Regions from separate parts of the Arthrobacter sp. NPDC089319 genome, predicted to be linked through region 3. Evidence: predicted binding sites of a transcription regulator. Region 3 holds the regulator's gene; each other region holds the start of a gene.
What was found. Region 3 encodes LexA, which represses DNA repair genes until DNA is damaged. Its sites were predicted from a motif close to TCGAACANNTGTTCGA; they were not measured.

Region 1: the regulator LexA is predicted to act here: its motif matches at 2,984-2,999, upstream of AB0N75_RS02140 (DUF222 domain-containing protein).
Region 2: the regulator LexA is predicted to act here: its motif matches at 5,549-5,564, upstream of uvrA (excinuclease ABC subunit UvrA).

What each region holds. Positions count from the first base shown of each region.
Region 1 is NZ_JBFBGZ010000001.1:426,150-436,205, reverse strand. It holds gene AB0N75_RS02150 (MotA/TolQ/ExbB proton channel family protein) at 1-685, opposite strand, end outside; gene AB0N75_RS02145 (flagellar FlbD family protein) at 686-1,003, opposite strand; gene AB0N75_RS02140 (DUF222 domain-containing protein) at 1,246-2,970, opposite strand; gene AB0N75_RS02135 (flagellar hook protein FlgE) at 3,184-4,362, opposite strand; gene AB0N75_RS02130 (flagellar hook capping FlgD N-terminal domain-containing protein) at 4,453-4,968, opposite strand; gene AB0N75_RS02125 (flagellar hook-length control protein FliK) at 4,982-6,595, opposite strand; gene AB0N75_RS02120 (C40 family peptidase) at 6,592-7,497, opposite strand; gene AB0N75_RS02115 (flagellar FliJ family protein) at 7,500-7,922, opposite strand; gene AB0N75_RS02110 (FliI/YscN family ATPase) at 7,925-9,253, opposite strand; gene AB0N75_RS02105 (FliH/SctL family protein) at 9,250-9,909, opposite strand; gene fliG (flagellar motor switch protein FliG) at 9,899-10,056, opposite strand, start outside.
Region 2 is NZ_JBFBGZ010000007.1:245,577-255,632, forward strand. It holds gene AB0N75_RS12545 (glucose 1-dehydrogenase) at 1-375, opposite strand, end outside; gene AB0N75_RS12550 (PIG-L deacetylase family protein) at 594-1,304, shown strand; gene AB0N75_RS12555 (CsbD family protein) at 1,424-1,642, shown strand; gene AB0N75_RS12560 (hypothetical protein) at 1,790-1,999, shown strand; gene AB0N75_RS12565 (hypothetical protein) at 2,287-2,538, shown strand; gene AB0N75_RS12570 (hypothetical protein) at 2,719-3,162, shown strand; gene AB0N75_RS12575 (DNA topoisomerase IB) at 3,126-4,136, shown strand; gene AB0N75_RS12580 (MBL fold metallo-hydrolase) at 4,217-4,861, opposite strand; gene AB0N75_RS12585 (GntR family transcriptional regulator) at 4,968-5,351, shown strand; gene uvrA (excinuclease ABC subunit UvrA) at 5,654-8,500, shown strand; gene AB0N75_RS12595 (HAD hydrolase-like protein) at 8,575-9,291, shown strand; gene AB0N75_RS12600 (lysophospholipid acyltransferase family protein) at 9,288-9,953, shown strand; gene uvrC (excinuclease ABC subunit UvrC) at 10,002-10,056, shown strand, end outside.
Region 3 is NZ_JBFBGZ010000015.1:31,456-41,511, reverse strand. It holds gene AB0N75_RS17150 (ATP-dependent DNA helicase) at 1-908, shown strand, start outside; gene lexA (transcriptional repressor LexA) at 976-1,746, opposite strand; gene AB0N75_RS17140 (LysM peptidoglycan-binding domain-containing protein) at 2,027-2,380, shown strand; gene AB0N75_RS17135 (histidinol-phosphate transaminase) at 2,453-3,562, shown strand; gene hisB (imidazoleglycerol-phosphate dehydratase HisB) at 3,619-4,236, shown strand; gene hisH (imidazole glycerol phosphate synthase subunit HisH) at 4,233-4,874, shown strand; gene AB0N75_RS17120 (hypothetical protein) at 4,895-5,038, shown strand; gene priA (bifunctional 1-(5-phosphoribosyl)-5-((5-phosphoribosylamino)methylideneamino)imidazole-4-carboxamide isomerase/phosphoribosylanthranilate isomerase PriA) at 5,084-5,824, shown strand; gene AB0N75_RS17110 (SseB family protein) at 5,834-6,682, shown strand; gene AB0N75_RS17105 (DUF1844 domain-containing protein) at 6,782-7,201, opposite strand; gene infC (translation initiation factor IF-3) at 7,496-8,605, shown strand; gene rpmI (50S ribosomal protein L35) at 8,751-8,945, shown strand; gene rplT (50S ribosomal protein L20) at 9,062-9,739, shown strand; gene AB0N75_RS17085 (RNA methyltransferase) at 9,785-10,056, shown strand, end outside.

The DNA of each region.
Region 1 (10,056 bases), on a different contig from region 3:
GCACGGCCAGCATGCCTTCCATCAGCAGGGTCAGACGCTCGGTTTCCAGGTCGGAGAGGCGCTTCAGCTTGCCGCCGATCGGCAGCCAGATGAAGTTGGCTGAGAGCAAGCCCCACAGCGTTGCCACGAACGCCGTCGCAATCATCGGTCCGAGCGTGTCCGGGGTAGAGAGGTTTTCCAGAACGTGGGTCAGCGACACGACTGTGCCGATGATGCCGATGGTCGGCGCGTAACCGCCCATGCTCATGTAGAACTTAGACGACTGGCGATCGGCACGTGCTTTCGTACTGATTTCGTCTTCGAGGAGGATCCGCAGTTCCTCGCCGTCGGTGCCGTCGGCAATGTTCTGCAGCGCCCGCTGCATGAACGGATCCTTCTCCTCGGTAGCCTCTGCATCAAGTGCCAGCAGGCCCTCGCTGCGAGCCTTCTCGGCCAATTCGACCACCCGGTCAATGACTACCTGCGGCTTCGCCACCTTGCCGGTAAAGGCCCGCGGCAGCGTCTTAAGCGCTTGGAGGCCGTCCTTGAGCGTGGTGCTGGCCAGACCCACGGCAATCGTGGCACCGAAGACCAAGATCATGGGGGCAGGGATGAGGAGCGCCTCAACGTGTGCACCCTCGAGGGTGATCATGGCGTAGAGCGAGCCGAAGGCCAGCAGGAGGCCAATAAGTGTTGCGGGATCCATTTACGTATTCCTAGGGCGCAGCGGCACAGTGTTATCGGAGTCCCCGGAGTCGTCGCCGGAGGCGGGTGCCGTAGGGGGCACAAGGCCGAGTTGGGGGTGGCTGTGCTGGTGGACTGAAGGCGGCAAATCGCGGGCCAGATGCAGCACGTAGGCGCGGTAACTGGCGATCATCTCGATGACCTGGCTCATCGTCTCGGTGACGATGTACTTTGCACCGTCCACCATCACCAGCGTGGTGTCCGGGTTGGCGTGGATGCGCTCAATCAGGTCAGGGTTGACCGCAAACTGGCTGTCATTCAGCCGCGTTACTACGATCATCAGCCCATCCCAGGTTTCTCGAGGGCTCCGGTGAGCCGCTACCTACTACCTTCGACCGCGCGCGCCCGACGGTTAGCTAAGCGGGCTGGTTGTCAGATGTGTCACTCTGCGCTGGCGGGCCAGAACACCCCGTTCCTGCCGTTGCTCGACACCTTGATTACCCGATAACAAGTGTTGCTCAAGCAGCGATGGCAGGGACCGCCCCTCCCCTTTTGCGCGGCGCCCGCATCGCACCAAAGGCATCAGGTACCGCAGGGACCAACTTCTCTGAGTGGGGTGTGGAGTGGTTGGGGCGGGATGTGGGTTTGCCAGTACGTGTTTCGTAGCGGTCTGCGGTCGGGGTCGATGTAGTCGGGAGGGGTGAACCACGGGATCCCGTCTGCAACGTTGATTTCCCAGTTGCCTTGCTCGATCAGGTCGTGGTGGAGGCCGCAGAGGCAGACTCCGTTGTTAACGTCGGTGCGGCCGCCGGCCCACCAGGGCACGATGTGGTGTGCTTCGGTCCAGACCGCGGGCATGGTGCATCCCGGAAAGGCACACCCTTTGTCCCGGATCAGGAGTGCACGGCGGATCGCGCGGTTGAAGAACCGCTGCGAGCGGCCCAGATCCAGGACCTCCCCCTTTGAGCCGAGAATGGCGGGGATGATTTCGGCATCGCAGGCCATCCGGCGCACCGTTTTCGCCGACACCGGCCCGTTGAACACCGCGCTGCCGCCGCCCGAGAGCAACCCAGCCAGCTGTTCATAGCCGGCCGTGACCATCACCTGCGTGCGGTGCCCGCCCGAGTCCGGGAGCTGGCCGGTGTTCAGCGCGATCCGGCAAGCACCGACCAAGCCGGCCAGCAGCTTTTGCGCCCTGGTGAAGTCGTCCATTCCCGCAACGACCGCCGGATCCGCCGCGCCGCCAGGTGACTCTGCTTCCACAAGGTCGCCACCTTCCGCTCGCAGCGGAGTGGACGAGGCGGAGCCTATCCCGGTGTAGTTGGCGTTTTCGCTTCCAGCTACCGCCGCAACGCCGGTCCCGGTCTCCGTGGTTCCGCTGTCGCGCGAGCTGTTGGCGGCGGTTTCGATGGCGTCGGATTGGATGCGTGGGTTCGCGGCGCTGTTCATCACCGTGGCGAGGGCTTCGTACTGGTCGTCGGTGGTGTTGATGACGAACTGGTGCAAGCCGCGCCGGCGTCCGCGGTAGAACATGCCCTGCCGGGACCGCAGTTCCTCGTCTGAGGGCGCGGCGCCGTCCTGATCGACAGCTGTTTCCCAGGTCTTCGCGACAATCGCCAGCGTGTCGGCGTCGCTCTCGGCAGCCTGTCGGACCAGCGATGACTCCATCGCTTCCAGCGTCGTGGGATCGGCGGCGTGGCGGGCACGGGCGATCGAATCGGTGACCAGGGCCGCGGCGTTGGCGCTGATCTCGCCGGCGGTCATCGCCTCAGCCAGCATCGGCAGCGCCGGGGCGCCGGGTTCACCGTCGAACCGCACCGGCGCGGTCACCACGGCTCCGACCCGCAGCCGTCGCCGCGCTTCGACGATGCCGATCCCCAGCCGGGAGCGCAGATATTCGGCGTTGTTCCGGAACTCGGTCTTCCGCCGGCTCTGCTTCTTCACTTCGGCGCTGCCGACTCCGTTGGCTTGGCTGACCTCGTTACCGTTGGCGGCGGTAGCCCCGGCCGGATTGGCCCACCCCGCAGCACCGGAGGCATCAGGCGCATCCGCAAGGGCACCGGTCCCGGCTGCGGTTTCCCCGTTCGCGGCGATGTCCGCCCGCTCCACCGCATAAGCGCCGGCGGCCTGCAAGAACTCCACGACCTTCGAAACGTCCTCGACCGCCGCCACCGTGCCTGCCAACTCCCGGGTGCTCAGCGAACCGGACCCGGCAGTGAAGCACGCGGCGACATCCTGCAGCACGGCGCGTACCCCGGCGAGAGATTCCTCCATCTCCCCGGTCCGGTCCAACGGTGCGAGTGCCATACCATAATTTTATTCGTACACACCTTCGAATCACCATCGAAACAGCCCAATGTGTAGGGATAGTGGGTGCCTAAACGGCAACCGGCGGTCGGAAGAATACAACGCGCTGGCAACGAAAAAGCGGCCGCCTGCGAACGGTGCAGACGGCCGCTGCAGCTGCCCGCGAACGGTCGGGCAGTTGCACTTCGGTGGTGGCTTATGGGCTCCGAAATATTAGCGCTTCAGGTTTGTCAGTTCCTGCAGCACTTCGTCGGAGGTGGTGATGATACGGGCGTTGGCCTGGAAGCCACGCTGCGCAACGATCAGGTTGGTGAACTCCTGGGACAGGTCCACGTTGGACATTTCCAGCGAGCCGCCGGCCAGCGTGCCGAGGCCGCCTGTGCCGGCAGTGCCCAACTCAACCTGGCCGGAGTTGGCCGTGACGCGGTACGACGACGAACCAGCCTTCTCCAGACCGCCCGGATTAGTGAAGTTGGCCAGCGCTATGCGTCCCACAGCGGCCTGTCGGCCATTGCTAAAGGACCCCATCAGGGTGCCGTCAGATGCCATCGTAAAGGACTCGAGCGCGCCAGCCGCGTAGCCGTTCTGGCTGTCAAGCTTCACGGTGGACATACCGGCGTAACCGGTCAATGTCGCAAGATCGACGGTGATGCCGCCTGAGACAATCGACGTATCGGACGCTGCAGCGAGTGCACCATTTGCGTCGAACGTGACAGTGGCAGTACCGCCTCCGCCTGTCACTACCCATTCTCCAGGGTTTGCCGTCTTATCGAACGTCAGCTGAAGCGTGCTCTTGGTGCCGTCCGCACCAAAAATCTCTATGTCGCGGACCAGCGGCGCGTCTGGGTCTGCAGCCTCCGACGGCAAGTTGCCGCTGACCTTGGCTGTAGTTGTTGCTGATGCCGCGGAGACGGTGGCCGGGGAGAGTTGGATGGTGTTGATCGGCCCACCTACTGGGATATTTCCAGCGGCGTCAGCCATCCAGCCCTGCAGGATCGCGCCATCCGGAGAAACGAGATTGCCGTTCGAGTCCAGTTCAAATGCGCCGGCGCGGGTGTAGAACTGTTCACCGCCCTTGCTGGTGACGAAGAAGCCGTCGCCGGAGATCATCATGTCGGTGGCTTTGCCGGTGGCCTGCGAGGAGCCCTGGGTGAAGTTGGTGGAGATGCCGGCAACCTGCACGCCGAGGCCCACCTGGGCCGGGTTGGTGCCGCCGGCCTGGGCCTGCGGGCCGCCTGCGCCCTGGGTCATCTGGGACAGGGTGTCCTGGAACTGGACCGAGGAGGCCTTGAAGCCGGTGGTGTTGACGTTGGCGATGTTGTTGCCGGTGACATCCAGCATGGTCTGGTGCGAGCGGAGACCGGAGATTCCGGAGTAGAGCGAGCGGAGCATGATCAGCGCCTTTCGGATCGTGGAACGGACGAGTGATTCAGTGACTGGAAAAATCTGTTGCTTGCAAAAGCTGGGTTAGGACACAACAAGTCAGGCGGCGCCCCCACTGGTCCCCGAGCCCTCGGTGCCGGAGCCAACCGAGGAGGCACCGGCGTCGTCAGCGCCTTGACCAGCGCCGGGGTCCCCCGGCGTTGCGGCGTTGATGCCGGCAACCAGATCCAGCGGGATCTCCTTGCCGTCCACGATCACCTGCGGGACCGGCCCGGCGTAGGACACCGAGCTGGCCGTGCCGGTGATCAGGGAGCCGTCCTGGCCGTAGTAGCTCACCTGCTGGCCGACCAGCGCCGCGGCAACGCCGCGCATCTGCAGCGAGAAGTTTTCCTCGCTGGTGGTGGTCATGGTCGCGATGCTCTCCATCATGGCCAGCTGGGTGCTCTGCGAGATCATCTGGTTGGTGTCCATCGGCGAGCTGGGGTCCTGGTTCTGCAGCTGGGTGACCAGCAGGTGCATGAACATCTCGCCGTCCATGGTCTGCTTCGGCGCGCGCGTCGGGGGCGCGGTATACATCCCGGTGGCCGCGACGGGCGTGACTGAGTCGGTGGGCATGGTTCTCCTTGTCTCAGGCCAGCACGTCGAGGCTGGTCGAAATCCCGTAGGGACGTCTCAGGGCTGATGGATCGGTGGTGTCAGCGGCGGCGCCGGCGGATGTTTCCGAGAGCCCGTGCTGGCCTTGCGAACCGCCGGCGGGCCGGCCGTCGGGGCCGAACTGCGTGCCGGGTCGGTCATCGTTCGGCCGGTTCTGGTTGGACAGATCCAGATTCGCGTTCATGCCGGTCGACGCGAGATCGCGCTTCAGGTCGGCCATGATGGCACGCAGGGCGTCGCGGCCCGCGTCGTTCGGCGCGAACAGCTCCACCCGCACACCCTCCCCCGTCACATGGGCGCGAACCGTGACCGGTCCCAGATTGTCCGGCGTGACGCTGATGGTCATCACGTGCTCACCCGGCTTGGCCTGCGCCAAGGTGAACAGCGGCCGGGCCACCTGCGCGGTGAAGGGCAACTGCTGGTGCGGCGGTACTGGAGCGGGCGCCGAGGCCGGAGCCGTCGCCGCGGGTTGGGACACCGGAGCGGGCTGGGCTGCGACCGGAACCTGGCCGTAGGCCGGCAGCTGTTCCGCCTCACCACGGGCACCGTTGGCCGAAGCCGTGGCTGCCACGGCCGCTGCGCTTGCCCCTGCGGTCGCAGCAGCTCCACCCTGAGCCGCGCTGCCCGGGAGCATTTGTCCGGGAAGTACGACGCCGGTGGGCAGCTGTGCAGCTGTGCTCGCCTGCGTGGGTGGCTGGGCGGGGGCGGTCTGCGCGAGCGAACCAGCCGACTGGTTCTGCGGTGCTTCCCCATCGACGGCTGCGGGCGCGGTGGCGGCTAGGGTTCCTGGGGCATCCGCGGCGGACGCGGCGGACGCAGTTGCAGCACCCGGAGAACCGGTTGCGTCCGTGAGGGTGGTGGCTCCGAGAGCATCCGGAGCTGTGCCAGCGCCGACCGGGGCTCCGGTTCCCGGTGCGGCCGGGCCAGTCCCGTCAACGGGGCCGGCAGCAGACTGGCCAGCAGCAACCGCCGTGCCGGCGGCCGCCTGCGGCGCAGCAGCAGTGACCGCGGTCGCCGCACCAGCGGCTGTCCCTGCGCTGCCGGCCGGAGCGGTAAGCGGGTCGGCCCAGTCGCCGGCGCCGCCGGTACCCGCCGTGCCCGCTGTGCCCGCCAACTGGGTGGCCAGCGCACCGGCGGAGGCAGCCGCCGTCGGCGTTCCAGCAGCTTCACCCATCGCGGGAGCACCAGTTGCGGCGTCGCCAGCCAACAGGGTTTGACCGCCAGCCAGCGGCCACACCGCAGGGACGCCGAGGTTCTGCATCGCAGCAGCGGTTCCGTCAACGGCTTTAGTGTCGCCAGCGGCGGCGGACGGCCCGGTCGTTGCCTGATCGCCGGCTCCAGGCTGCATCGCACCAGTGCCAGTCTGGGCCGCCGCAGATCCGGTCTGTCCAGCGGCCCCGGCGGCCGGGGCGCGGCCCCCGGTGGAGGCAGCGGCGTCGTGCTTGGAAGGCTTGTAGGCCGAACCATGCTGGAGCGCGTCCTGCATGGCGGAGTCAAAGCCGGGACCGGAGGAGCGCGAACCGGACGCGTTGGCGCGGGACGGCGAAGCGGAGGGGGCGATGGGAAGGGAGTTCACGGGGAGGCTCATGCTCTCTGTCCTGTCGCCATGGCCGCCTGCGCGGTGGCCAGCAAATCGGTCAGCTGTCCGGAACCGGAGGAGCCCTGGCCATTGAGCAGGGAGGCCAGGCCGGTGTTGCCTGCCTGGCCGGACAGCATGGCGCTGATCGCGCCGGCAGTGCCGTTCTGGCCCGTCAGCACCGAGCCCAGCCCGGTGGACGTGGAGAGCTGCGCGGCGCCGATCAGTTCGGTCAGCGCGCGCTGCTGGTCGGCGGTCGGTGCAGTTGAGCCGGAAGCAGCTCCGGCGGTGTCAACACCGCCAGCGGCCTGGACCGTTGGCTCATCGGGCAGGATGCGGCGGATGGTGGTGATGTTGGAGTCGTTCTCCCACGCGTCACGGACCTTGATGGTGTCGCCGGGCTGCGGGGCATCGATGGCCTTGCCGTTGCCCAGGTAGATGGACACGTGGCCGCCGTCGAAGCTGAAGAGGAGGTCGCCGGGCTTGGCGTCGGCCATCGAGGCTACCGGGGTTCCTTCCTTCATCTGGTCCCAGGTGACCCGCGGCAGGTCGATGCCGACGTCGCGGAAGGCGTGCTGCACGAAGGAGGAGCAGTCCAGCCCGACGGAGGCATCGTTGCCGCCCCAGACGTAGGGCAGGCCCACGTACTTCTCGGTGGCAGCGATCAGTTCGGCGGCGGTTCCGCTCGCGGCGGTTCCGCTCGCGGCGCCCGCAATCCCGGCCGTGCCGGCGGCACCGCCGACCGCCGAGCTGCCCGTGGCGGCGGTGAGCGCGTCGGCAAAGGTGCCGGCCGCGCTGCCGCCGGCGCTGCCGCTGCCGGACGTGCCGGAAGCGGCCTCAGCGGCAACGGCGGGCTGGGTGAGTTGGGTCAGGGTGGACTGGATCTGCTGGATCCGGCCCATCGTGTCGGTCATGCTCATCGTCCGTCACCGCCCCGGCCGCCGATGGACAGCTCGTCCAACACCAGCTGCTCGCGGCGGAGCTCTTCGACGGACTCGGCCTCAAGGTGCCGGGTCTCCAGCTTTTCCAGCCCCACGGACTGCTTGCGCACTGCGAGGAACTCCTGCTGCGCCTGGTGTGCCTCGTGCTGCCGGGTGCGGTCCAGGTTCTCCAGATCGGCCAGCATGCTGCGCGAGGCGGACCGGGCGGCGGCCACGGCGTGCAGCGTGGCGGCGTCGGAGACCTCGCTGATGATCTCGCCGAGCTCGTTCCGGGCAGCCACCACCCGGGCACCGGACTCGCGGGCCCGGTTGTTCGCGGCGGCGAGGTTGCCGGCGGCCTGGTCCTGCTGGAGCTGGCGCAGCCGCAGCAGTCCGGCCAGGGGGAAGGATCGAGCCATCTCTACATACCTCCGAGGGTGCGGGTCAGGCGGTTCAGCTGATCCCAGGACTGGGCGGCGGGCGTCTGGTCGTCCATCCGCTGCTGCAAGAACAGGTTGATGTCGTCTTCGTGCTGCACGGCCGCATCCACCATGGGGTTTGATCCGGCCTGGTAGGCGCCCACGTCCAGCAGGTCCTGCGCCGCCTTGCGGGCCGCGAGTACCTTGCGCAGGGCGCCGGCGGCGCGGGAGTTCTCCGGCGTGTTGACCTTGGATGCCACCCGGGAGATCGACCCCAGCGGGTCCACCGACGGGTAGTGCCCGGAGACCGCGAGCTTGCGGTCCAGCACCACGTGCCCGTCCAGGATGGAGCGGGCGGAGTCGGCGATCGGTTCGTTGTGGTCGTCGCCGTCCACCAGCACCGTGTACATGCCGGTGACCGAGCCGGTCTCCGCCGTGCCGGCGCGTTCCAGTAGCCGGGCAAGTACGGAGAAGGTCGACGGCGGGTAGCCGCGGGTGGCCGGAGGTTCGCCGACGGAGAGGCCGATTTCGCGCTGGGCCATGGCCACGCGGGTGAGCGAGTCCATCATCAGCATCACGTCGGCGCCGCGGTCGCGGAAGGACTCGGCGATCCGGGTTGCGGTGAAGGCGGCGCGCAGCCGCATCAGCGCGGGCTCGTCGGAGGTGGATACCACCACAATGGACCGGGCCAGCCCGGCTTCGCCCAGATCGTCCTCGAGGAACTCGCGGACTTCTCGGCCGCGCTCCCCCACCAGCGCGATCACGGAGACCTCGGCGTCGGTGCCGCGGGCGATCATGGACAGCAGCGAGGACTTGCCCACGCCGGAGCCGGCGAACAGGCCCATGCGCTGGCCCTTGCCCACCGTGGTCAGCGTGTCCAGCACGCGCACACCCAGCTGCAGCGGGGTCTCGATCCGTGCCCGGTGCATGGCGGACGGGGTGTCGTTGTCCAGCGGAACCAGTTGATCGAACACCAGCGGGCCCTTGCCGTCGATCGGCCGGCCCATACCGTCCAGCACCCGGCCGAACAGCCCGGCACCGGTCGGCACCAGCACCGGAACGCCCTTGGCCTTGGCCGGGGTGCCAGTGTTGATCCCGGTAAGCCGGCCCAGCGGCATGCAGCGGATGCTATCCCGGTTGGTGGCCACCACCTCGGCCTCCACGCCCTGGCCCTCGCCGATCACCACCAGATCCCCAATGGCGCAGTCCAGGCCAATGATTTCGACGCCGAGGCCCACCACAGAGGACACCATCCCGTAGCGCTGCGGCGCGGCAGCGGCCAGCGCGTCGGCGAACCGGTCGGCGCGCGGGCGCCAGGCCACGGCGGTCACTGCCGCACCTCCAGCAGCGCGGCCCTGGCGCGGCCAAGCGCGGTACCAATCCGCGCGTCCAGGAAGCCGTCGGCGAATTCGGTGACCGCGTCACCGGGGGCCAGCGAAGAGTCGGGGCTGAAACCCACGCCGGCCTGGCTGCGGGTCTCCGGCGCCAGCATGGTCAGGTCGGTCGGGTTCATCCGGACGGTGTGCACGCGGGAGGCATCCACTCCGGCCAAAGCCCGGGTGATGGCCGAGCGGGCGGAGGCATCGCCGTCGGATAATTCATGGCCCAGGATGGCCTCAGCCAGCTCGATGGCTGCCGCGGCCAGCGTGTTCTGCGCGGCGGCCAGCACCGGTGCCGCGCGTCCTTCCAAGGCGCGCGTGGCAGCACCTAGCGCGGCAACGGCCTGCTGCACGCGGTCACGGCCGTCGGCCATCATGGCCGCGTGGTCCTGCTCCATGGCCAACTGGCGTGCGCGCATCATCTCGGCGCCCTCGCGCATGCCGGCGGTGTAGCCGGCGGCGTGGCCGCGGACCTTGGCCTGCTCGAACGCCCGCTCCTGCGCCTCGTCGTCGCTGCGCAGCTCGGTGTAGGCCACCTTGGAGAAGTTCTTCGCCCCGGTGTTCAGCTCCGGGAAGCTCAGCCTGGAGAACGTCGCGTCAGTAGACATATTCGTCTTCCTCCACGCCGCGCTGGACCGTGATGATGCCGCTGGCTTCCAGCTCGCGGATGGACCGCACAATGTCCGCGCGCGCCTCTTCGATCTGCGACATGCGCAGCGGGCCGGTGGCGTTGATCTCGTCGTCGAGGATGTCGC
Region 2 (10,056 bases), on a different contig from region 3:
CTTGGCTACCAGATCCCGGGAGGCGGCGGCATCCGAAATGTCGCCCGGCAGCAGCACCGCCTTCCGCCCCTCTTTCTCAATCACGGACGCGATGTGCTGGGCGTCCGATTCTTCAGCCGGCAGGTAGGAGAGGGCGACGTCGGCGCCTTCCCGGGCGAAGCCGATGGCAACGGCTGCACCGATGCCGGAGTCGGCCCCGGTGATGAGGGCCTTGCGGCCGGTCAGCCTGCCGGTGCCGCGGTATGACTCTTCGCCTCGGTCGGTCTTCGGTTCCAATTCCTTATCCAGCCCGGGCTCCGGCTGGCTCTGCTTCGGCGGCGAGATGCTGGGGTAGCGGTCAACGGGATTCTGGAACGTGTACTGATCGGACGTCATGTGGGGCTCCTTCTGGCGGCCGGTTCCGGAGGCATCCGGCAGCAATGGCTGCGCTGAAGCGGAACGGAGTGGTCCGGACGGCCAATATGGTCAGTATGCTGATCGTGATGCCACCCTACGCCGTCGGGCATTTGACCGCATAGCCCGGCAAGCGGAACCGGACGGCGCCGGCTGGACCGTAGCAACAGGAAACCGCAGTAACAGGAAAGGGCGCTGCCATGGCTCCGGATGACCTGAAACCCCTCCCGGCCGGCTGGCACCGGGCGCTGGTCCTGATGGCACATCCTGATGATCCGGAGTATGGGATCGCCGCCGCTGTCGCCGAATGGATCGGACAGGGAAAGGACGTCGCGTACGTCTTGGCGACCAGGGGAGAGGCCGGCATTGCCGGGCTGCCTCCCCGCGAGGCCGGACCCCTGCGCGAACAAGAACAGCGGGCCGCCTGCCGGGCGGTGGGGGTTGAGAAAGTGTCGTTCCTGGACTATCCGGACGGCCGACTCGAGGAAACGCTCCAGTTGCGCCGCGACCTGGCACGCGAGATCAGGACCTTTCGGCCGGACGTGGTGGTGACACTGAACCATCGAGATGCCTGGGGCCCGGGGGCGTGGAATTCGCAGGACCACCAGGTCATGGGCCGGTCGGTCCTCAATGCGGTGGCGGATGCCGGCAATGAATGGATCTTCCCGGAGTTGGCGGCGCAAGGTCATCGGCCGCACACCGTTTCGTTCACTGCGGTTGCCTCCACCCGGCCCACGCACTATCTGGACGTCGGCCAGCATGCGTTGGACTCTGCGCTGCGCTCGCTGACGGCGCACCGCCGCTATCTGGAGGCGCTGAGCGACCGGCCCGTGGAGGAACAGGCGGCCGAACAGCTCGCGCTGGTGACCGGCGGCAGGCCGCGAATAGCCTTCGAATTGTTCGGGCTGTAGCAGGAGCGTGAAGGTTTCCGGCATCAATTCGCGGAAAAGGTCAGCAAGCTTTGTACTTTGCGTGAGGCGAGGTAGTCTGGCTGCACCTGTTGAAAACCTGAACCGAAAGAGGTGCTGTCATGGGTATGGGCGATAAGTTCGATGCTGCGAAAGACAAGGTCACGGGCAAGGTAAACGAAGCCGTCGGCGACGCGACCGATGACAAGTCGCGCGAGATGAAGGGCAAGGCCCAGCAGGTCGAGGGCGAAGCCAAAGACAAGCTGGCCGATGCCAAGGCCCATCTGAACGAGGACGCCGACCGGGCCACCGATGACACCGAGGGTGGCGGCAGGCGCTAAGCGTTTTGCCGACTCGGAAGCCTCCGCGGACTACTGGTCCGCGGAGGCTTCCGGCGTCAAGAGGCAGACCTCGTGTTGGCTGTGGACGATGAAAGACCCTGATGCCGGGTCGCACCCCATTCCTCATTCCTATTGACAGGACCCGCAATGACGACCGAACAACTGCCCGAGGCGTATGCCCGCTACGTGGCCGGGCTGGAGCACAGCCAGGCTGACGCCATCCTCCCGGTGCTGAGGCAATCTGCTGCGGACGGGGAGCGGGGCGTGCTGGTGCGATTCCTTCCGAACGAAGTCCAGGCCATGGCGTCCGAGGATGTCCCATTCGGGACCATCAGGGAAGAACGTTACGACGATTAGAACCCGGCTCCAGTCGGACGTTTTCGGGTAGGGAGGGCTGCAGTAAGCCGCGCTTTTGCGTTCCACTGGCGTGACGACCCAAAAGATAGCCCTGCGATGTTCCGTGATTCATTGCCGCAGGGCAGAAGCGCTTGTAAGCTCACTGCAGTGGAGCCGAATCGGCTCCCGGGCTACCTGGAGGCAGAGCGCATGGACGGGTCAACTGCCGGTCGGTCAGGGGTGGCACGTTTAGGTTCGGGGGGAACCTAATGCGGCACCGCCACTTGCCTCCCGCAGACGAGTTTCCGGTGGAGTTGGCTCTGCTCGGGGACCCGGAACTGCTGGCGTTGTACGGCAGGGCCATGCGGCAACTCGAGCGCGAGAGTATCCAATTCGGGGCGGCGGAGCCGGAAACCGAGTTCCGCCTTGAAGAACTGCGGGTCGAGCTGGACCGGCGGGACAGCAGGGACGCACTCAAGGCCAGCAAGCGTCGAATCCGCTGCCTCTACGGCGAAACCGAAAGCCAGCCGCCTGACTCGCTGTACGGCGGGGACTCCTAGGCCCGCTCTGAGGGCCCCCGCCACGTCCGCCAGGGACTGCACCGCGGCGCCGCCCCCTTCGCCGCCGCGCCTGCCATTTCCTTGATGCATGCCACTTCCCGCGCCGCGCGCCCGGGCTTCGGTATAGTTATAGACAGTAGCCTTACCAATAGTGATGTTGATGCGAAAGGGCAGACGACCATGATCGCCAACGACAGTTCACGTGCCCATGCCGGCGAGTACGATTTCGGTGGAGCCGGAGGAGGTTTGCCGGATCCGTGGTGCTCCGCCTGCAACAGCGACGAGTATCTGGTTTTCGACGCTGTCACGCTGCTTCAGCCGGGGCCGGGCGCTCCTGCGCTGCCGCGGTGGGACGTTAGCTACTGGTGCAGCCACTGCGAGAGCTATTACGGCCACCAGACCTACAAGGTGCCCGCCTCGGAAACAGGGACGGTGGGGATCGATTTCGGTGCCGATGGCTACATGCACTGCGGAGAGCCGATGCAGCCGGTGGAACGAGTCGATCAAGCCATCCAGGATCCCGTTGACGCCGGCTCGCCGGAGACGGGCCCGCTTCCGACGGTGCGCGTGAACGTAGAAATTCTGCGTTGCCGCTGCGGCTTCAAGATGGAGGTGCCCGTCTGAGGCTACGGCGGAGCAATATCCGGGCTCCCGGTATATCCCGCCGGCGGCATGGGACCGGATTCTCCTACCGCCACCCCGATGGTTCGAAGCTTTCCGGCGACGAGCTCCGCAGGGTCAAGGCGTTGGCGGTTCCGCCGGCATGGTCCGACGTGTGGATCTGCCCGGCGGAAAACGGCCATATCCAGGCGGCGGGCATGGACGACGCCGGGCGGCGGCAATACATTTACCATCCCCGATGGCGCGAACTCAGGGACCGAGAGAAGTTCGACCGCGCGCTGGCCTTCGGCCGTACCCTGACGGCCGCACGGCGGAGGGTGACGCTGCTGCTCCGGTCGGGGGACATGACCCGGGAGGTGGCCTGCGCCGCCGCGTTCCGCTTGCTGGACAGCGCGTCGCTGCGAATCGGCTCAGACGTCTATGCCGAGGAAAACGGGTCCTACGGGGTGACCACCTTGCTGGTCAGCCACGTCCAGGTGCATCAGGACACCATCCGGCTCGATTTTCCGGGCAAGAGCGGGCTGCAGTGGGACGTGGAAGTGAAGGATCCGGACCTCGCCGGCTGGCTGGCCCTGGGCAGAGGGAGGAAGGCGGGGGATCCGGCCATCGGCTACCGCAACGACGACGGGAGCTGGTCCGGACTGGCCGCCTCCGAGCTGAATGATTTCATCCATGGGCTCTGCGGGCAGGGTTTTAGCGCCAAGGATTTTCGGACCTGGCAAGGGACCGTTGCCGCCGCGGTTGAACTGGCCCGCTACGACGGCAAGCCCGGCATCACGGCCCGACGCAAGGCAGTTGCTGCCGCCATCAGAGCCGTGGCAGAGCGGCTCGGCAACACGCCCGCCGTTGCCCGCTCATCATACGTGGATCCGCGGCTGGTCGACCGTTTCATGGACGGGCAGGTTCCAGATGCCGTCACCTATTCCGCGGCCGAGCGCAGCCTGCCGGCTTTCCTTGGCAACGAGGAACAGAAATAGTCCGCGGCGCTAGAATGAGAGAGCCCCGGCAGGCGGGATTCCCCCCAACGTCCACGCCTGTCGGGGTTGTTGACCCTTGCCTACCAGCCGCGGGACTTCCACTCGTCCAGATGCGGCCGTTCAGCGCCAAGCGTAGTTCCCTTCCCGTGTCCGGGATGGATCACGGTGTCGTCAGGCAGGTAGCCGAACAACCGGTCGCGGACGTCGTTGAAGAGGGAAGCAAAGCGCTCCGGATCCTTCTCCGTATTGCCCACTCCGCCGGGAAACAGCGAGTCGCCGGTGAATACATGCGCGGGCCCGTCCGGGGCACGGTAGAGCAGTGCCACCGAGCCTGGGGTGTGGCCCCGCAGCTTGATGGCCTCCAGCGAGAATCCATCGAACCGGCCCACGTCCTGATGCTCGAGCGAAACATCGGTCGGCACCTCGATCGCAGGAATATCCTCCGCGCCGGCGGCCGACTTGGCCCCGGTGGCGGCTACCGTATCCGCCAAGGCGCGGACATGGTCCCAGTGGCTGTGCGTGGTGATGACCAATTCGACCTTGGCGGGGCCGGCCGCATCCGCGGCCCCGTCGCGCAGGAGCTGTTCAATGGCCGGAAAGTCGTCGGCGGCATCAATCAGTACCTGGGCGCCGGATTTCTTGGCTGTCAGCAGATAAACGTTGTTGTCCATTTCGGAAACCGAAATGCCGCGGATAGTGACTGCAGGATCTTCATGAAGCAACATGCGTTCCAGCCTACCGACAGTCGACCCGGACGGCTCCGGATGTCATTCTGGTTGTAGCAGTGGACAGGCCGGTTGCTGCGGACACGACGAGGAGCGGGCGCGGGCGATGGAAGCGAGTGGGTTTGACTGGCGGATGAACCGCGACAGCGCCGTGCCGCTGTTCGAACAACTGCGGCTGCGGATCATTGAAGCGGCCGACGCCGGGGAGTTGCCGGTGGGCACCAAGCTGCCGCCCGTCCGGCGGCTGGCCGATCACTTGGGCGTGGTGCCGAATACGGTGGCCCGCGCGTACCGGGAACTGGAAACCGCCGGCCGGGTGGAGACGCACGGCCGGGCCGGTACGGTGGTCAGCGCCGGAGCGGGCAAGGCCCGGCAGCAACTGGGCGACGCCGCCGAAGCCTTCGCGCTGGCGGTCCACGGTCAGGGAATCGGCGCCAAGGAAGCCCTCGCCGCTGCCAAGGCAGCGATGGAGCGCCACGGCATCAAATAGCGCCCCATCAAGTAGCCACTGCATTGAGTAGCCGCTGCATCAAGTGCCGCAGCAACGCCTAGCGGACCCGCGCCCGACCGAAGCCGGCTTAAGAATGTTGCCAGGCGTCGCCGTCGTGCTGAGCGAGGGCGCGGGGCGGCAAATGCGGACAGTGGTTGTCCGCAGTAGCCGCCGGCCGTGACCGATGTAATACAAGTTCGAACGAATTTTCGATTAGAGTAGATATCGTGCTAAAAGCGAGTGAAACGTCCGTCCCGGCGACCGATTCGGAGTCCGCCACCCCCGTTTCCCACCCCGCGGATATGTCACGCTTGGTCGTCAAAGGCGCCCGCGAGCATAACCTCCAGAACGTCAGCGTGGATCTTCCCCGCGACTCCATGATCGTCTTTACCGGGCTGTCCGGCTCCGGGAAGTCGTCCCTGGCCTTCGACACGATTTTTGCCGAGGGCCAGCGCCGGTACGTGGAATCGCTGTCATCGTATGCGCGGATGTTCCTGGGCCAGGTGGACAAGCCCGACGTCGATTTCATCGAGGGCCTCTCGCCCGCGGTGTCGATCGACCAGAAGTCAACCAGCCGGAATCCGCGCTCCACCGTCGGCACCATCACCGAGATCTACGACTACCTGCGCCTACTATGGGCCCGGGTGGGCCGTCCCTTCTGTCCGCAGTGCGGCGAGCCGGTGGAGAAACAGACTCCGCAACAGATCGTGGATCAGCTGCAGGAGCTGCCAGAGGGAACGCGTTTCCAGGTTCTGGCACCCGTGGTGCGTGGCCGCAAGGGCGAGTTTGTGGACCTGTTCAAGGAGCTGAGCGCCAAGGGATTTTCCCGCGCCAAAGTGGACGGCAAGCAGGTGCAGCTGTCCGAACCGCCGAAGCTGGGCAAGCAGTACAAGCACACCATTGAGGTGGTGGTGGACCGGCTGGTGGCCAAAGACGGTATCCACCAGCGCCTGACCGACTCGGTGGAGACCGCGCTGGCGCTGGCGGAAGGCCGGGTGCTGGCCGACTTCGTGGACCTCGACGAGGAGGACCCGGGCCGTACCCGTGCCTTCTCCGAACACTTGGCCTGCCCGAACGAGCACCCGTTGGCGATCGACGAGATCGAACCGCGATCCTTCTCATTCAACAATCCGTTTGGCGCCTGCCCTGCCTGCACCGGCATCGGCAGCAAGCTCGAGGTGGATGTGGATCTGGTGGTCCCGGATCCGGACCGAAGCCTGGCCGACGGCGCCATCGCCCCGTGGTCGCTCGGCAAGGCCACCCAGGAGTACTGGACCCGGCTGCTTGAAGGACTCTCGCACGAGCTCGGCTTCTCGATGGACGAGCCGTGGAAGAACCTGCCGAAGAAGGTCCGCGATGCCGTGCTGCTCGGCAAGGATTTCAAAGTGGTGGTTCAGTACCGCAACCGCTTCGGACGGGAGCGCAAATACTCCACCGGCTTCGAAGGCGCCTTCCAGTACATCCACCGCAAGCACGAGGAAACCGAGTCCGAAATGGCCCGGGACCGCTACAAGGAGTACATGCGGGAAGTGCCGTGCCCGGAGTGCAACGGCGCGCGGTTGAACCCCGCCTCGCTGTCCGTACTGATCAACGGCAAGTCCATTGCGGACGTTTCCGCCCTGCCGCTGCGCGAGGCCAGCTCCTTCCTGGACGGCCTGGACCTGACGGCCCGCGAAGCCCAGATCGGCCACCAGGTGCTCATCGAGATCCAGGCCCGGCTGCGCTTCCTGCTGGATGTGGGCCTGGAGTATCTGAACCTGGAGCGGGCGGCAGGCACGTTGTCCGGCGGCGAGGCCCAGCGCATCCGGCTGGCCACCCAGATCGGTTCCGGCCTGGTTGGTGTCCTCTACGTGCTGGACGAGCCCTCGATCGGTTTGCACCAGCGGGACAACCGGCGGCTGATCGAGACCTTGACCCGCTTGCGCGATCTGGGCAACACGCTGATCGTGGTCGAGCACGACGAGGACACCATCGCCGAGGCCGACTGGATTGTGGACATCGGTCCGGGTGCCGGCGAACACGGCGGCGAAGTGGTCCATTCCGGCTCCCTGCAGGAACTGCTGGAGAACACGCGTTCCATCACCGGTGACTACTTGTCCGGACGCCGCCGGATAGAGCTTCCGGGCAAACGCCGGAAGGTGGACAAGAAGCGCCAGCTGAAAGTGGTCGGGGCGCGCGAGAACAATCTGCGCGGCATCGACGCGCAGTTCCCGCTGGGCGTTTTCACCGCGGTCACCGGCGTCAGCGGCTCCGGCAAGTCGACCTTGGTCAACGACATCCTCTACAAGGTGCTGGCCAACAAGCTCAACGGGGCCAAGCACGTGGCCGGCCGGCACACCAGGGTGGAGGGGCTGGACCAGCTGGACAAGGTGATCCACGTGGACCAGAGTCCGATCGGACGCACCCCGCGGTCCAATCCGGCCACCTACACGGGTGTCTTCGACAACATCCGCAAATTGTTCGCCGAGACCAACGAGGCCAAGCTTCGCGGCTACCTGCCCGGCAGGTTCTCCTTCAACGTGAAGGGCGGCCGCTGCGAAGCTTGCTCGGGCGACGGCACGCTGAAGATCGAAATGAACTTCCTTCCGGACGTCTACGTGCCGTGCGAGGTCTGCCACGGCGCGCGCTACAACCGGGAGACCCTGGAAGTCCACTACAAGGGCAAGACCATTGCCGAGGTGCTGGACATGCCGATCGAGGAGGCAGCGGACTTCTTTGCCGCGTTCACCCCGATTGCCCGCCACCTTCGGACCTTGGTGGACGTCGGGTTGGGCTACGTCCGGTTGGGCCAGCCCGCCACCACGCTGTCCGGCGGCGAGGCGCAGCGCGTCAAGCTCGCCAGCGAACTGCAGCGCCGCTCGAACGGTCGCAGCGTCTACGTGCTGGATGAGCCGACTACCGGCCTGCATTTTGAGGACATCCGCAAGCTGCTGCAGGTATTGCAGGGCCTGGTGGAAAAGGGCAACACCGTGATCACCATCGAACACAACCTGGACGTGATCAAGAGCGCCGACTGGGTAGTGGACATGGGCCCCGAAGGCGGCTCCGGCGGCGGCCAGATCATTGCCAGCGGCACACCCGAGCAGGTTGCCGCAGTCGAGGGGAGCCACACCGGCAGGTTCCTGGCGGAGGCGCTCGGTCGCCCGTGAGCCGCGACGGAATGACATATTCCGCCGCGGGAATGGATTCCGGCCGATCCGCGGACCTGTGGGAAAATGCCCGGGTGACTCAATTGCCTGCGCTGGTCTTGTTCGACCTTGACGGAACCCTTGTTGACCCCGCGGGAGCTATCACCAACGGAATTGCCGGTGCCCTTGAGGCTGCCGGACTCCCGGTTCCGCCGCAGGACAGGCTGGGCACGCTGGTGGGGCCGCCGCTGGGTGATTCACTGCGCGCCGCGGGCGTGCCGGAGGACAGGCTCGGCGAAGTCATCGCCCTGTACCGCGCCGGCTACCGGGCGCACGGCATGGCAGAAAGCCGCGTGTACCCAGGCATGGCCGAATTGCTGGGGCGGCTGCTGGCGGCCGGCCTGACGTTGGCTGTTGCCACGCAGAAACCGACCGGCCTGGCCCGCGAACTCCTCCGCCTGAAGGGCCTGGACACGTTCTTCGAGGGCATCCACGGAGCGGAGGGCGACGATCCGGCACCGGACGATCCGGGACTGGGCAAAGTGCCGATCCTGCAGGCGGCTCTGGCGGCCGCGGACGACTTCGGTCCGGTGCTGATGGTCGGCGACCGCCTCTACGACATGGCTGCCGCGAGCCATCTGGGCGTTCCGGGCATCGGCGTCAGTTGGGGATTCGCCGCCGACGGCGAGCTGGAAGCCGCCGGTGCGTCCGTCGTCGTGCATTCCATGCCGGAACTCGAGGCCGTCATCAAACGGCTGGCGGTTGCGCAACCGGAGACCGCCTCGGCCGGGGGACCGGGACCGGCCGCATGAAGACCTTCGAAGTGACCCGCGCCTCGTTCCGGGCCGCCTTGCGGGGCAGTTGCCGGCCGACCATAGAGGGCATCGACAATTTTCCGGACGCCGGCCCGGTGATTGTCGCCCCGAACCACTTGTCCTTTCTGGACAGCATCATCATCCAGGCCATGATGCCGCGGAAGGTCGCGTTCTTTGCCAAGGCCGAGTACTTCACCGCGCGGGGGCCCAAGGGGGCAGCCATGCGCTGGTTCTTCAGCAGTGTGGGCTCGATTCCGGTGGAACGCGGCGAGCAGGCGGCAAGCGTGGCGGCGCTGCAGAGCGCGGTGGACGTACTGGGGCGCAACGAGGCCTTTGGGATCTATCCTGAAGGAACACGGTCCCGTGACGGCAAGCTGTACCGCGGGCGAACCGGTGTGGGCTGGCTGGCCCTGACCACCGGGGCACCGGTGCTGCCGGTAGGGCTGATCGGCACCGAACAGCTTCAGCCCGCCGGAAAGATGATGGTCCGGCCGAAACACTTCACCGTCCGGATCGGCAAACCGCTGTACTTCGAGCGGACCGGGCCGCAGCATTCGCTGCCGGCACGTCGTTCGGCGACGGACCAGATCATGGACGCGATCGCCGACCTGACGGGCCAGGACCGCTCACACAGCTACAACAAGACGCCGTCGGAGTGACCTTCGGACGGCGGATCAGGACTGAGATGACGAAGGGAGTGACCGACAATGGCTGATCCGGCGTCCTACCGTCCGCGGACGGGGGAGATCCCCACCAATCCCG
Region 3 (10,056 bases):
CAGATTCCCGCGAGGTCATTTGGGCGACCCGTCCCAGCACCTTCGGCGAGACCGGCGACTATATTGCCAACGACGACCAGCCGGCTACGCTCAACATCGCCCCGTTGTCTGTTGCCTCCAGGCTGCGTGAAGGGCTCTTCGACGAACATACGGTGGTGCTGACCTCCGCCACGCTGTCGGTGGGGGGCACTTTCGACGCCGTTGCCGGTTCGCTCGGATTGTTGGGGGCCGGCGCCCCAGCGTACTCAAGCGCTGACGTGGGCAGTCCCTTCGATTACCCGCGCCAGGGTGTGCTGTATGTGGCATCGCATCTGCCCAAGCCGGGCCGTGGCACCAGCAGCGAGCAGCTCGACGAACTCGAGGAGCTGCTGCGCGCCTCACGCGGCGGGGCCCTCGGATTGTTCTCCTCGCGTCGCGCGGCAGAAGAAGCTGCCGCCGAAATGCGTCAGCGCACCGACCTGACCATCCTGTGCCAGGGCGAATCATCAATGGGGGCGCTGGTCCGCCAATTCGCCGATGAACCGGACACCTGCCTGTTCGGCACGATGACTCTGTGGCAGGGAGTCGATGTTCCGGGCGAGGCATGCCGGTTGGTGGTCATCGACCGAATTCCGTTCCCGCGGCCGGACGACCCGCTGACCACTGCCCGGACCCGGTCGGTAGCCCAGGCCGGCGGCAATGGTTTCATGACGGTCTCGGCCACCCACGCAGCAGTGCGGCTGGCCCAGGGCGCTGGCCGCTTGATTCGCGCATCCAATGACAAGGGGGTTGTGGCCGTGTTGGATTCCCGTCTGGCCACCGCCCGCTACGGAAATTTCCTCCGCAGCGCCCTGCCGCCGTTTTGGAGCACGAAGGATGGCGCCATCGCCCGCCAGGTCCTGGAGCGGCTGGCGGCCGCGGCCGCCTGAACCGGCGGCGGCCTGAACCATCCGGGTCCGCCGCCGCATGGGCAGGCTGCATCGGCTGAAGGAGCGGTCAGAGCGCCCGCATCACGGAGACAACCTTGCCCATGATGGTTGCGTGGTCGCCCAGAATCGGTTCATAGCGCGTGTTCTGCGGCAGCAACCAGGTGTGCCCGTCGCGCTGCCGGAAGGTTTTCACCGTTGCCTCTTCGTCGAGCAGCGCCGCAACAATGTCGCCGTTCTCTGCGGTGTGCTGCTGCCGAACCACCACCCAGTCGCCGTCGCAAATGGCAGCATCGATCATCGAATCGCCGGAAACCTTCAGCATGAACAACTCGCCGTGCCCCACCAGCTGCCGGGGCAGCGGCATGACGTCCTCGACCGCCTGGTCCGCCAGGATCGGTCCGCCGGCGGCGATCCGTCCCACCAGCGGCACCATGGCCGTATCGGATGACGTGGTGAGTTCGGACACCGCGACGCCACTGGAGCTGCGCAGCTGCTGCGGCTCGTCCACGCCCACGATTTCCACGCCGCCCTGTTCAAGCGTCAGCGGAGTGAGGATCTCCATGGCCCGGGGACGCTTCGGGTCCCGCCGGATGTAGCCCATCTTCTCCAGTTGGGCCAGTTGATGGGTGACGCTGGACAGGCTTGCCAAGCCGACGAGGTCGCCGATCTCGCGCATCGACGGCGGGTACCCGTGGGCAATAACGGAGCGCTGGATGGTTTCCAGGATCTTCTTTTGCCGCGGCGTCAGGCTGCGTCCGACCTTGACAGGGCGGCCTCGTCGCCGCGCTCCGGCAGTGGTGGTGGTCTCTTCGGACATATCCGGCCCCGGTCTTCCCATGATGGTCCAGGTGCCGGGTCTGGCTGATGCGGAACCGGCACTCGGATTGCTGTCTCGACTGTTTTGTCAGTGGCGGCTGATGCACTGCAATTCACAGCCGCTCATGCCATCAACGCTAGGCGAGGCGGTGAGGAATTTCAAACATTTGTTCGACTGAGTCTCGACAACAGTCGATCACCAGTGCTAAAACTGTAGACGACGTGTTCGAAGATACGTTCGAACGCAGTGGTTCGATGATCGAAACCAGTCGAAATAGATCGAAAATCGGAAAGGTGGCACCATGTCCGCCCAGCTCGCACCGCAGTCCGCAGACTTCCGCGCCAACGCCCCCCTCCGGCTTACCCGCCGGGGCCGTTTGCTGCTGATTGGCCTGCCGCTCATGCTTGCCGCGGCCGTCGCGCTCACCCTGGTCGGCTTCTTCACCGCACCGGCAATGGCCGCTGCCGGAGGGCTGGGGCCGGGGCCGGCTGTTACCGTCACGGTCGGCAGCGGCCAGACGCTCTGGGATGTGGCAGTGCTGTCCGCACCCGACCGCAACCCGCATGATGTCATCTTCGAGATCGCGCAATTGAACGGCCTGGACGGGGACATCGTCCATTCCGGCCAGCAGTTGCTCGTGCCGTCAGCGCATTGAGGCAACCGTAATATGAGCCGCTTCGGCCCGCCCGATTCCTGCCCCGGGCGGGCCGAAGCTTAAGCTGGATCGGTGAGTGAGCAGCTAGAACGCCTGAACCGTCTGCCGTTGCGGGGTAATCTCCGGGGCCTGGAGCCATATGGTGCCCCCCAATTGGACGTGCCCATCCTGCTGAACGTCAACGAAAACACCCACGGCTTGCCGGAGACGGTGCATCAAGCTATCGTCTCGGCCGTCAGCGCCGCGGCTGCCGGTTTGAACCGGTATCCGGACCGCGAGTTTACCGAGCTTCGGACGGCGCTGTCCCGCTATCTGGGACACGGCCTCACGGCAGAGAACATCTGGGCGGCCAACGGTTCGAATGAAGTGCTGCAGCAAATCCTTCAGGCCTTCGGCGGGCCGGGCCGGACCTTGTTGAGCTTCCCTCCCACGTATTCCATGTACCCGTTGCTGGCCAGCGGGACGGACACAGAGTATGTTGCGGTGCCGCGTGGAGCGGACTTCACGATCTCCGCGGAAGCGGTTGCCGCTGCCGTCGCAGAATCCGCAGCCAACGTCGTCGTCCTGTGTTCCCCGAACAACCCGACGGGCACCGCGCTGGGCCTTGACGTCGTCGAAGCCGCCTACGAAGCGGGGGAGGCATCCAACGCCATAGTGATCGTGGATGAGGCCTACGCCGAATTCGCCCACGCCGGCACGCCGAGCGCGCTGACGCTGCTGCCCGGCCGGGAGCGGTTGATCGTCTCCCGCACCATGAGCAAGGCTTTCGCCCTTGCCGGTGCCCGTGTGGGGTACCTTGCCGCCGCACCGCAGGTTGCCGACGCCCTGCGCTTGGTCCGCCTGCCCTACCACCTGTCCGCGATCACCCAGGCGACGGCGCTGGCCGCACTGGAAAATGCGGACGCGCTGCTCGCCAATGTTGAGGACATCAAGACCCAACGGGACCGCATTGTCGACGGACTGACCGAACTCGGTTTGAAGCCGGCACCGTCGGACTCCAACTTCGTGTTCTTCGGCGGCCTGGACGACCCGCACGCGGTGTGGCAGGGGCTTCTGGAAGCCGGTGTGCTGATCCGCGACGTCGGGATTCCCGGACACCTGCGGGTGACGGCGGGCACTGAGGCCGAGACCACAGCCTTCCTCGATGGCATCAAGGCCCTGATGTCGAGCCGAGTCTCCTAAACTGTAGTAAGAGCGCACCGGCCTGGCCGGTCAACCATTTTCGTCAAAGGACCCCCATGACCGTGGATACCACCACCGGACGTACCGCACGCCTCGAACGCATCACCAGCGAGTCGTCCGTGCTGGTTGAACTGGATCTCGACGGCACCGGCCGATCCGAGATCAGCACCACCGTGCCGTTCTACGACCACATGCTCACCGCACTGTCGAAGCATTCGCTGGTCGATCTGACCGTGAAGGCCACCGGCGACACGCATATTGACGCCCACCACACGGTGGAAGATGTCGCCATCACGATCGGCGAGTGCTTGAAGCAGGCCCTGGGTAACAAGGCCGGGATCCGCAGGTTCGGCGAGGCAACGGTGCCGCTGGATGAGGCGCTGGCCCACGCCGTCGTCGACGTCTCCGGCCGTCCCTATCTGGTGCACTCAGGAGAACCGGCCGGCCAGGAATACCACCTGATCGGCGGGCACTTCACCGGGTCGCTGACGCGCCACGTTTTCGAAGCCATCACGCTGCACGCCCAGATCTGCCTGCACATGCGCGTACTGGGCGGCCGCGACCCGCACCACATCGTCGAGGCCCAGTTCAAGGCGTTCGCCCGGGCGCTGCGCGCCGCGGTCGAATCCGATCCCCGGGTCGAGGGCATTCCCTCAACGAAGGGTGCCCTGTGACGGCTGGACCCAAGGTCACCGTACTGGACTACGGATCCGGGAATGTGCGCTCGGTGGTCCGGGCGCTGGAACACGTCGGTGCCGACGTCACGCTCAGCCATGCTTCCGAGGACGTGCTCAACGCCGACGGGCTGTTGGTCCCCGGCGTCGGAGCCTTCGCCACGGTCATGGAAGGACTGAAGTCTGTTGATGCCCTTCGCTGGATCGGACGCCGGGTGGCCGGCGGCCGGCCGGTGCTGGGCATTTGTGTGGGCCTGCAGGTCATGTTCGAAGAGGGGGTAGAACACGGCGTCCGCACCCAGGGGATCGGGGAATGGCCCGGGGTCGTGGAAGCGCTGCCAGCCGAGGTGGTACCGCACATGGGGTGGAACACCGTTGACGTGGCGGAGGGCAGCCGGTTGTTCGCCGGCATCGAAGACGAGCGGTTTTACTTTGTGCACTCCTACGGTGTGCAGCACTGGAACTTTGATGTCACCCAGCCGGCGATGGCGCCGCCCCGGGTGACCTGGTCCACGCATGGGGCCCCGTTCATCGCCGCCGTTGAAAACGGTCCGCTGAGTGCAACGCAATTCCATCCGGAGAAGTCCGGCGACGCCGGCGCGGAGTTGCTCCGCAACTGGCTGAAGACGCTGCGATAGCCGTGGGCAGCCTTCTCCTCATGGCCCTGGCCGGGCTCCTGGCTGGCGGTGCCATCTCGTTCCGGCAACAGCGGCTGCCCAAGTGGGCTTCCATCGTCTTCTGGATTTTGGCCGGATTGGCCCTGCTGGCGGCCTACCTGCTCACCCTCGGTCCGACCGAGTAACCACCCACAGCCCGCGCAGCTGACGGCGCAGAAAGCGGAATCACTATGACGAACCAAACGCCCATCCTCGAACTCCTGCCCGCAGTCGACGTAGCAGACGGCCAGGCAGTCCGGCTGGTTCAGGGTGAAGCCGGCAGCGAGACCGGCTACGGCGACCCGCTGGAAGCCGCCATGGCGTGGCAGAACGACGGGGCCGAGTGGGTGCACCTCGTGGATCTCGACGCGGCTTTCGGTCGAGGCAACAACACAGAGGTGCTGCGCCTGGTCGCGGACGAGCTGAAGATCAAGGTGGAGCTCTCCGGCGGCATCCGCGATGATGAGTCCTTGGAACGGGCCCTGGAGTTTGGTGCCGCCCGCGTCAACCTGGGCACCGCCGCTCTGGAAAACCCGGAGTGGACCGCGCGGGCCATTGAACGGCACGGCGACGCCATCGCCGTCGGTCTTGATGTCCGCGGCACCACGCTTGCGGCCCGCGGCTGGACGAAGGAAGGCGGCGACATCTGGGACGTCCTGTCGCGGCTCGAAGATGCCGGTTGTGCCCGGTACGTGGTGACCGACGTGACCAAAGACGGAACACTGCGCGGACCGAACCTCGACCTGCTGCGGCAGATGTGCGAGCGGACCGACAAGCCGGTGGTGGCCTCCGGCGGTATTTCCAGCCTGGATGACCTGCGGGCCCTGCGTGAACTGGTTCCGACCGGAGTCGAAGGAGCCATTGTCGGCAAGGCCCTCTACGCGGGCAAGTTCACCCTGCCCGAAGCCCTCGACGTCGCCGGACGGCGCTGAGGTACCAGCGTGGCTAAGAAGGAGCTGCCAGCCCACATCGCCGCGGCACTCGCGGGCGCGGGCGGTGCGGGGGATTCGGCGGGCCAAAGCTGGGCCGGACGGGACCTGAGCGGCGAAGGAAATCCGCTGCACCAGTTCGATCACGACGACGGCAGCACCGACCCGGCCTATGAAGCGGCGCTCCAATGGCTGGCCGCCGGCACCGGGGGAGAAGCGGAAGTGGTGGCCGCCCTGGCCGACGCCCGCGTTTTCGTCCCCATTGTGGCCACGCTCGGAGAAGAGGCGGAGGGCAGCGGCGGCCTGACAACGGATAAACAGGCCGACATGGCCTTGGTGACCCTGCAAGCCCCGGACGGGCGCCGTGCGTTGCCCGCGTTCAGCAATGCCGCCGCTCTCGAAGCCTGGCATCCCGAAGCCAGGCCGGTTGCCGTCTATGCTCCGCGGGCGGCGTTGGCAGCAGTGTCCGAAGACGCAGAATTGATGGTCATGGATCCGGGCGCCGCGCTGACCTTCGTGGTCCGGCGCCCGGCCGTGTGGGCGTTGGCCAAGCAGCACGAATGGGTGCCCTCCTACCGCGATCCGGCGATGCTGGACTGGGTGGCCGAAGCGACCGACGCCGAAGAAGCAGTCACGGCTGCTTCGGTCGAGCCCGGTGCCGGCATCGCGGTGCGGACGGCCGATGGCTCGGTGGTGGCAGGCGGTGGCCACGGTCCGGAGCTTCGCTTGGTGCTGCAGGTGCGTGACGGTCTGGGCCGCCAAGAGTTGGCCGCCATGGCGGGACGGATTCAAGGGCGGCTACAGGCGCGGCAGGAATTCGCAGAGCGGGTGGATTCGCTGGAGTTGAAGTTCACCCGCTGAGCATCGCGCGGCTCCACCCGCAACAAAGGCACTACAGACGAGAACGACGCCGGTGCGGGGCACCGGCGTCGTTCTGGTCAGTTCTGGAGCTTTGCCTGGCTAGTTGACCGGGCCGGTGAACTTCTCGCCTGGGCCCTTGCCCGGCTCATCCTGGATGACAGAGGCCTCGCGGAAGGCGAGCTGCAGGGAGCGGAGGCCATCGCGTAACGGGCCAGCGTGCTGACTGCCGATTTCCGGCGCAGCAGCGGTCACGAAGCCGGCCAGCGCGGTAATCAGCTTGCGGGCTTCATCCAGGTCTTTGAGCTCTTCCGCATCGTCGCCGGCGGCCAGGCCGCACTTTACGGCGGCGGCACTCATCAGGTGGACTGCCGCGGTGGTGATGACTTCGACGGCGGGTACTTCGGCGATATCGCGCATCTGGCCCAGGACTTCCTGTTCCTGGGAGGAGGCAGAACCGGCGTCCGGCGCGAAGCTGTGGCGATGGTCGTCGGTCTGCGGATTGTTATCTGAGCTGCTCATACTGGTAAGCTTTTCACAGACCAATTGGATCCGGTTACTTATGTGCCTGAAAGCACGTGGGGAAAAGGGTCCGATCAGCAAGCGGAGACCTCTCCCACCCGTCGGTATGGCTAGCCAGAGCTGCCGGGTTACGGTCGGCAGGCTGCGGCCGGCAATGTTGAACGACATTGCCCACGCCCAGTCCGGGACTTCTCGGTTCCGCCTGCCGCCACTTCGAGGCCTTCGATTGCGCTTGCAATGGGAGGCCTTCTTTCATTGCCGGCGGCAGACGAATATCAGTGACAGGAGCCACCCATTAGCGAGCCAAGAATCAATGATCGTATCCGCGTTCCCGAGGTGCGTTTAGTCGGACCGAACGGTGAACAGGTCGGGATCGTCCGTATTGAGGATGCCCTGCGCCTGGCCACGGAATCGGATCTTGACCTGGTTGAGGTTGCGCCGCAGGCAAAGCCTCCGGTGTGCAAGTTGATGGATTTTGGCAAGTACAAGTATGAGGCTGCGGTCAAGGCACGCGAGGCGCGCAAGAACCAGACGAACACTGTGCTGAAGGAAATCCGGTTCCGGCTGAAGATCGACAAGCACGACTACGAGACCAAACGCGGTCACGCGCTGCGGTTCCTCGGGGCCGGCGACAAGGTCAAGGCCATGATCCAGTTCCGCGGCCGCGAACAGCAGCGTCCGGAAATGGGCATCCGCCTGCTGCAGAAGTTTGCCGAGGACGTCGCAGAGGTCGGCGTGATCGAATCGACTCCGCGGATTGACGGTCGCAACATGGTCATGGTGATCGGCCCGACCAAGAACAAGGCCGAAGCCAAGGCTGAGGCCCGGCGGGCCGCGCAGAAGGCAGATGCCAAGGCGGCCAACGAAGCCGGCAAGCAGCGGGTGGACACCAGTGACGATCAGGCGCCGATGACCCAGAGCCTGGGCGACCTGCTTCCGGAAGGCCTTGCCGCCATGGCGAGCCAGTCGGAGGAAACCGTCGAGGCACCCGCCGAGCAGGCCGCACCGGCAGTTGCAGAGCCCGAAGCGCCCGCCGAGGTTGAGAAGCCCGCCGTGGTTGAAGCAGAGGCCAAGACGGAGGAACAGCCCGAGGCGGAGCCCGCGGCTGCACCGAAGGCGGAGCCTGCTGCCGAGACCAAGCCGGCGGCCGCACCGAAGGCAAAGCCTGCTGCCGAGACCAAGCCCGCCGTTCCGGCGAAGCCTGCAGCGGCGGCCAAGCCTGCAGCGGAGGCCAAGCCGGCCGCTCCGTCCAAGCCTGCAGCGGAGGCCAAGCCGGCCGCTCCGTCCAAGCCTGCAGCCCCTGCGGAGGCCAAGCCCGCGGCACCCAAGCCCGCAGCACGGCCCAAGCCGGCGGCGCGGCCCGCAGCACCCAAACCTGCTGGCCGGTCCGGCTCCAAGAGCTAAGACCGTCCAGAGATCATCCGGCATTATGCCGGGCACATCCTTGTGTCCGGTGCCGGTAGACAAGTAAACCGCCGGTGCCCATAGTGGCGCCGCACGAGCCGAAGGTCCGCAACGACCTGAGGAAGACGTAAGGAGAACGGCAGCCATGCCGAAGCAGAAGACCCACAGCGGCGCCAAGAAGCGCTTCAAGCTCACCGGCAGCGGCAAGCTCAAGCGCCAGCAGGCCAACCGTCGCCACTACCTGGAGCACAAGCCTTCCACGCTGACCCGCCGCCTCGCAGGTGACAAGATCGTTGCTCCGGCAGACGTGCGCAATATCAAGAAGATGCTCGGCATCTAACTTTCTCCCTCCGGTCCGCGCGGCGTCAGCCTCGGGGCCATCCCAGCAAGTTTTGCCCCGACCGCTGATCGTTGCGGTCGAACCACCGGGCACCAATCATCAAAAGGAGTACGCACGTGGCACGTGTGAAGCGGGCGGTCAACGCCCACAAGAAGCGCCGGGTTATCCTGGACCGGGCTGCCGGATACCGCGGACAGCGGTCCCGCCTGTACCGCAAGGCCAAGGAACAGCTGCTGCACTCGTTCGTGTACAGCTACGGCGACCGCCGCAAGCGTAAGGGCGACTTCCGCCGCCTGTGGATCCAGCGCATCAACGCTGCCTCCCGCGCCAACGGCCTGACCTACAACCGCCTCATCCAGGGCCTGAAGGCCGCCGAGGTTCAGGTCGACCGCCGCATGCTGGCCGAGCTGGCCGTGTCCGACGCCAACGCCTTCGCGGCACTGGTGAAGGTTGCCAAGGACGCCTTGCCTGCCGACACTTCCGCTCCCGCCGAGCGCCCGGCCGCCGCTGCGAAGCCGGCCGCCAAGGCGAAGGCCGCTCCGGCTGCCAAGGCTGCTCCGGCCGCCAAGGCCGCTGAGGCCGGCGAAGTTGCCGGTGCCGTCAAGGCTGTTGACGGCGAGGACGCCCCTGCCGGCTACAGCATCAAGGGCAACCAGTCCAAGAAGTACCACGTCCCGGGTTCTACCTGGTACGAGAACACCACCCCGGTGTACTGGTTCGAGTCCGTCGAGGCCGCCAAGGCTGCCGGTTTCGAGCCCGCCGGCGGCGAAGCCCGCCAGAAGGTTGCCGAGTAAGCACCGGATGCATAAACCGCCATACGGCGACGTTATAGTCGCTGTATGAGCATTACCGGGCGCCCGCAAGCTACGATCATGTCCAACCCCCGAGCCGATCGGGTCAAGGATGTGGCCAAGCTTGCCGGGCGCTCGGTGCGTTCAAAACGCCGGCAGTTCCTCGCCGAAGGCCCCCAGTCGGTCCGCGAGGCGTTGTCCGCCCACCGCGCGAACATCGCCTCCGGCGGCGACGGGATCGTGGTCGAGGTCTTCGCTACCGAAGCCTGCCTGGACCGGTTGCCCGAACTGCTGGATCTGGCCGACGGCGTTCCACTGCG